Methyloferula stellata AR4: one gene and its partner. The protein of the gene in region 1 interacts with the protein of each later gene in a pairwise test. Links are inferred from orthologs where the notes say so. Each region holds a gene or a part of one and is shown on either strand. Other genes may lie near its edges.

Region 1 (3,155 bases):
TGCGCGCTCGGCAAAGCTGCGCTTCGGCATCAGGAGCGAGGCCGCGCCCCGCGGGCTCGATGAAGCGCTCGCAAAGCTGATCCGTTTGCCGCAACATGATGCGAAAGGCCGCTGAGATGGTGCGGTTTTTAAACCTCCTTGCGATCCTCGCCTTGGTTGGCTCGGCGATCTATGCCTATTCGATCAAATACGAGACGATTTTTCATGCCGAGAAAATCGCTTCGCTCAAACATCAAATCAAAGACGAGCAGGATTCGATCGGCATGCTCAAGGCCGAATGGGCGCATGTCATCCGCCCTGAACGGGTGCAGCCTCTGGCCGATAAGCTCCTCGATTTGCAGCCCTTGGCGCTGAACCAGATCGTCGGCCCCGAAGCCTTACCCGATCGCGGCATGAGGGTCGACGAAATCGGCCGTAAGCTTGAAGCGCTTGGCCTGGCCGAGCCGACCAATACGCCGCGCGACGGCAATGCCGCCGGTTCCGTCACGCCTTCCAGCCCTGCAAGATGAGATGCAAAACGCATGAGCATCGCGCCCAGTTCTTCTCAGCCTGATCGCCAAGACGCTGCAGCGAAGCCGACGCGCGTGCGCAGGCTGTGGCGCTTCTGTGTCGGGCTCTTCGCGACGAAGCTCGATAAGAGCACGCGGCGCATCAAGCTCGTGGCTGTGATCTTCGTGCTTGTCTATGGCGTCATCTGCGGAAGGCTCGTGATGCTTGGCCTGCATTCGGGAACGCAGCAGGCTTTGAAACATGGTGCTTCGGAAGTCGTTGCCGCGGCAAGGCCGGATATTCTCGATCGCAATGGCGAAGTGCTGGCGACCGACATCAAAGTGATGTCGGTTTTCGCCGAGCCGCGCCGCATCATCGACAAGGACGAGGCCGTCGAACTTCTGACCGCCGTCCTGCCCGATGTCGACGCGAAGGAATTGCGCGAGAGATTGAGTTCGGGCAAGGGATTCGTTTGGGTCAAGCGGGCGATTACGCCGAAGCAGCAGCAGGAAGTCTATCACCTTGGGCTTCCGGGTGTCGGCTTTCTGCCGGAGAACAAGCGCGTCTATCCGAATGGCTCCATCGCGGCGCATGTGCTTGGCTTCGCCAATCTCGACGGCGTCGGCATTTCGGGTCTCGAAAAATATATCGACGGGCAGGGGCTCGCAGATCTGCACGGCGCAGGCTTCAGTCTGACGCCCGAGACTCTGAAGCCCATCGTGACGTCGCTCGATCTCGAAGCGACTTATGTCGTGCGCGAAGAACTCGAAAAGGGAATCGCGAAGTTCAAGGCAAAGGCGGGTGCAGCCGCCATCCTCGACGTCAATACGGGCGAAGTCGTGGCTATGGCTTCATTGCCCGATTTCGATCCGAACAATCCGGCCGATGCGCTCGATCCCAATCACATCAACCGTCTGTCGGTCGGTGTCTATGAAATGGGTTCGACCTTCAAGGCGATCACGATCGCGATGGCGCTCGAATCCGGCAAGGTGAATTTGAACTCGCGCATCGATGCGCGGAGCTGGCTGCGCTACGGGCGCTTCACGATCCATGATTTTCATGCCCAGCATCGCGTCCTTACTTTGCCCGAAGTCTTCACTTATTCTTCGAACATCGGCACGGCCCGCATGGCTTTGATGGTCGGTGTCGAAGGCCATAAGGCGTTTTTGCGCAAGATGGGCCAATTGACACGGCTCCGCACGGAGCTGCCGGAATCGGCCGAGCCGCTTGTGCCGAAGAACTGGGGTGAATTGAATACGATGACGATCGCCTTCGGACAGGGTCTCAATGTCGCACCATTGCAGGCGATCATGGCCGTCGGCGCACTTGTCAATGGCGGTATCATGGTGCCGCCTACCTTCTTGAAGCGAAGCGAAGAGGATGCGAAGAAGGATGCGCCCCGGGTCGTGCGGCCCGAGACATCCGAAACCATGCGCTATCTCATGCGGCTCAACGCGGAAATAGGTTCCGCCAAGCTTGCGAATATTCCGGGCTATTTCATCGGCGGCAAGACCGGCACGGCGGACAAGATCGTGCATGGTCACTATTCCCAGGATAGAGTGTTCACGACCTTCATGGCGATCCTTCCGGCCGATAAGCCGAAATATCTCTTCCTCACATTGATGGATGAACCGCAAGGTCTGCCGGAAACCGGCGGCTATCGCACCGCCGCGTGGAATTCTGGTTCGGTGACGGGTAAGATCATCGAACGCACGGGGCCGATGCTCGGCATCGCGCCGAGGATCGATCTGCCGACGCAGCCTTTTCCGCTGCTGGCTAAACTCGGTTATGGAATGGCCAATATTCCGCAAACCGGGCACGGAGGCCATTGATGCATTTGGCCGATTTTCTTCCCACGGCTGAAATTCCGGCGCGTTTCGCCGGGCGGGAGGTGCGCGGCCTCAGTGTCCATAGCGCGACGATCGAGCCGGGCTTTGTATTTTTTGCGGTGCCCGGCACCAAGGTCAATGGCCTCGCCTTCGCACCCGAAGCGGTCGCCAAAGGCGCGATCGCTGTCGTGGCGGAAAGCGATCCCGAGACGGGCTTCGAAGATGCGGCTTTCGTCAAGGTCGCAGACGTGCGCAGCAGCCTCTCATTCGGCGCGGCACGTTTCTACCAAGAGCAGCCGGAGACGATCGTCGCCATCACCGGTACGAGCGGCAAGACATCGGTTGCCGCTTTCACGCGGCAGATCTGGGCAAGGCTCGGGAAGCTCGCGGCGTCGCTCGGCACGCTTGGCATCGTCGCGCCCTTGGGCGGCAGCTACGGCAGCTTGACCACGCCGGACCCGATCCAGATGCATTGGGCCATGGCGCGCCTGGCCGATGAGGATGTGACGCATCTCGCCATGGAAGCCTCCTCGCACGGCATCATCCAGCGGCGTCTCGACGGCGTGCGTCTCGCAGCGGGCGCCTTCACCAATCTCTCGCGCGATCATCTCGATTATCACGCGACGCTTGAGGACTATCTCGATGCGAAACTGCGGCTCTTCGATACTTTGCTTCACAAGGGTCAGCCGGCCATCGTGAATGCCGACAGCGATGTGGCCGATAAAGTCATTGCGACTTGCGAGGCACGTGGGCTTCGTCTTTTCACCGTGGGCGCGAAGGGCACGGCTTTACGCTTGGTGAAGGTGACACGCGAAGGACTCATCTCGCATATAGGGG
Region 2 (3,039 bases), 320 kb from region 1 along the record:
CTGCGGTCCTAAGCCTTTCAGCGCGGAAATCGCTTCGGACGCCATCTTGTCGCGTCTTTCGCAGGCGGCCTCAAAGCCGAGCGCGGCGACAAGCGTCGCCTTGTTGCGCTCGGCATCCTTGCCGGCGCGTTTGCCGAGGGCGACCTCGTCGGCCTCGACATCCAAAATGTCGTCTGCCACCTGAAAGGCCGCGCCAAGCGCCTGACCATAGCGCGAGAGAGCGGCTTTCGCCTCCGCGTCGGCGCCGCCGAGGATCGCGCCGGCATTGACCGCATAATGCAAAAGCGCGCCGGTCTTCATGGATTGAAGCCTGATGACCGCTTCCGCCGTATGCGGCTCCTTCGCCTGTTCCGCTTCGAGGTCGAGCACCTGGCCGCCGACCATACCGCCGATGCCGGCCGCGCGGGCCAAGGCCAAGACCAGTTCGGCGCGAACCGCCGGGTCCGGATGGGTCGCGAGATCGGCGGTGACATCGAAGGCATAGGTCAAAAGCCCGTCGCCGACGAGAATGGCCGTCGCTTCGTCAAAAGCTTTATGGGTGGTCGGCCGGCCGCGCCGCAGATCGTCATTATCGAGCGCGGGCAGATCGTCATGGACCAGGGAATAGCAATGGATCATTTCGAGCGCGGCCGCGGCGCGAACCACGCCCTTGCCTTCGACGCCGAAGAGCCGTGCGGTCTCGATCAGAAGAAATGGCCGCAGCCTTTTGCCGCCGCCAAGGCTCGCATAGCGCATGGCCTGCAGAAAACGGGCAGGGCGGAATGTCTCTCCGGGCAGCGGGTTCGCCGACAGGAGCGTGTCGAGCATGCTCTCCGTCGCCTCCGCGACGTCCGACAATCGCCCTTCGAATTCACGCGCGCCACCTGATGCCATCGTCCCTGTCGCCTCACCTTGGCATTGAACCGCTTCAGCTTCCGAGGAAACGGGCGGTCTGCTTTGGGCGGGTGCAAACCGCCGCTGCTTTGACGCCTTGCCCGATTGCTCCAGATCGGTCAAGGCTCAGGCCTTGGCATGAGATTTGGGTGGGCTCGCGGGGCTTGTGATCATTTTTCGCTGGTTCTTTCGCATTCTGCTGCTGGTTCTCTTGGCGGTGGGCGCATTGATTCTCGCCTATCGCTTCGTCACGCCGGTCTCGACCTTGATGGTCGGGCGCTGGATCACCGGGAAATCCGTCGAACGGACTTACGTCCCGCTCTCGCGCATGTCACCTCATTTGGCGGCAGCGGTGATTGCTTCCGAGGATGCGCGGTTTTGCCTGCACCACGGCGTCGACTGGGACGCCTTGAACGGGGTCATCAAGAAAGCCGGCAAGCGGGGACCTTCGCGCGGCGCCTCCACCATCCCGATGCAGACGGCCAAGAATCTTTTTCTATGGCCTGGGCGATCGGTGGTCCGTAAAGGCCTGGAAATTCCGCTGGCCTTGGCGATCGACACAGCTTGGCCGAAGCGGCGTCTGCTTGAAGTCTATTTGAACATTGCCGAATGGGGCGACGGCATTTTCGGCGCCGAGGCCGCCGCCCGGTCTTATTTCAAGAAAAGCGCCCATGACCTGACTTTGCCGGAGGCGGCGCTGCTCGCAACCGCGCTGCCAAACCCACATCTGCGCGATCCGGGCCAGCCGCACCGGCGCCATGCGGCTTTGGCCCGCAACCTCATGCGGCGGGTCGAGCAGGGCGGCGTGCCGCTTGAATGTGTGGAGTGATGTCGCGCCCCTGCCGACTCATCATACTTGTAAAATCAAGGATTTAATGCTTAAGGAAGGCGGTGGGGCGGGTTACTTTTCCGCGATCCCGCACTAGCCAGGCCGTGCATTTCATTGTATGCACCCGGCTCCCGGTGACAATCTGCGCATTTTTCTCCGCGCATTGAGAGATTCTGATGGCTGTTCCGAAACGTAAAACCTCCCCGATGAAGCGCGGTTTCCGGCGCTCGGCCGATGCGCTCGAGGCGCCGACCTATGTCGAAGACAAGGATTCGGGCGAATTGCGCCGGCCGCATCATATCGATCTCAAGACCGGCATGTATCGCGGCCGTCAAATCCTGACGCCCAAGACCAAAGAAGCCTAGGACCAAAGAAGCCTAAGAAGGCTTTAGACCCATGCGAGGCGGAGATCATCTCCGCCCGCCCTTAGCAGAACATGCTAATACATGATCTGGCCGCCGTTGATGCTGATGGTCGAGCCGGTGATGAAGCCTGCGTCGTCCGCGGCGAGAAATACCACGCAGCGCGCGACTTCTTCCGGCTCGCCGATCCGGCCAAGCGGAATCACCGGCAGAATCTTCTGCTTCATGAAATCCTCTGGGATCGCCTTCACCATTTCGGTCGCGATATAGCCGGGGCAGATCGCATTGACGGTGATGCCCTTATTGGCGCTTTCGCGGGCGAGCGCCTTGGTGAAACCGAGATCGCCCGCCTTGGAGGCGGCATAATTGGTCTGCCCGAGCTGGCCTCTCTGTCCGTTGATCGATGAGATATTGACGACGCGCCCGAAGCCGCGCTCGCGCATCCCTTCGATCACCGGCCGCGTCATGTTGAAGAGCGAATTGAGGTTCGTGTTGATCACCTCATGCCATTGCTCGGGCTTCATCTTGTGAAGCATCGTGTCGCGCGTGATGCCGGCATTGTTGACGAGAATTTCGACCGCTCCAAGCTCTTGCGCGATGCGCCCGAGCCCCGACGCGCAGGCCTCGTAATTCGACACATCCCATTTATAGACGGGTATGCCGGTCTCGGCCTTGAAGGCGCCGGCTGCCTCATCGTTGCCGGCATAATTGGCCGCCACCTTATAACCGGCTGCTTTTAAAGCCTTGCTGATCGCGGCGCCGATCCCACGGGTTCCGCCGCTGACTACTGCTACGCGCGCCATGTGTTTCCCACCTTTGCTTCCATCCCGAGGCGAACTCTCACGGTTCGCTCATTCAGCATCGATCATAAGACCGGTCTGGTTCTTGATGTCCCTCAACCGTCCGGCGAAAACGCGCCGGACGGCCGACTGGACTAGCGTTCGACGGTGAGCGCGATGCCCATGCCGCCGCCGA

Evidence for each region. Proteins that work in one complex are often made in the same cells at the same time.
Region 2: the proteins of A3OQ_RS0107460 (region 1) and mtgA interact in binary tests that used the Escherichia coli proteins (3 or more experiments, as listed by UniProt). The link is inferred for Methyloferula stellata AR4 from one-to-one orthologs.

Annotation. Positions count from the first base shown.
Region 1 is NZ_ARWA01000001.1:1,519,723-1,522,877, forward strand. The notes cover bases 1-2,921. They hold A3OQ_RS0107460 (peptidoglycan D,D-transpeptidase FtsI family protein), read left to right. Parts: upstream 1-521; coding sequence 522-2,321; downstream 2,322-2,921. Other genes in these bases: rsmH (16S rRNA (cytosine(1402)-N(4))-methyltransferase RsmH), read left to right, coding at 1-115; ftsL (cell division protein FtsL), read left to right, coding at 117-509; A3OQ_RS0107465 (UDP-N-acetylmuramoyl-L-alanyl-D-glutamate--2,6-diaminopimelate ligase), read left to right, coding at 2,321-2,921. Outside these bases: more of A3OQ_RS0107465, read left to right, coding at 2,922-3,155. UniProt on the Escherichia coli protein: Essential cell division protein that catalyzes cross-linking of the peptidoglycan cell wall at the division septum. Required for localization of FtsN.
Region 2 is NZ_ARWA01000001.1:1,844,186-1,847,224, forward strand. The notes cover bases 69-2,873. They hold mtgA (monofunctional biosynthetic peptidoglycan transglycosylase), read left to right. Parts: upstream 69-1,045; coding sequence 1,046-1,702; downstream 1,703-2,873. Other genes in these bases: A3OQ_RS0109050 (polyprenyl synthetase family protein), read right to left, coding at 69-873; rpmF (50S ribosomal protein L32), read left to right, coding at 1,879-2,067; phbB (acetoacetyl-CoA reductase), read right to left, coding at 2,142-2,867. In the rest of the region: more of A3OQ_RS0109050, read right to left, coding at 1-68; A3OQ_RS0109070 (acetyl-CoA C-acetyltransferase), read right to left, coding at 2,999-3,039. UniProt on the Escherichia coli protein: Peptidoglycan polymerase that catalyzes glycan chain elongation from lipid-linked precursors. May play a role in peptidoglycan assembly during cell division in collaboration with other cell division proteins.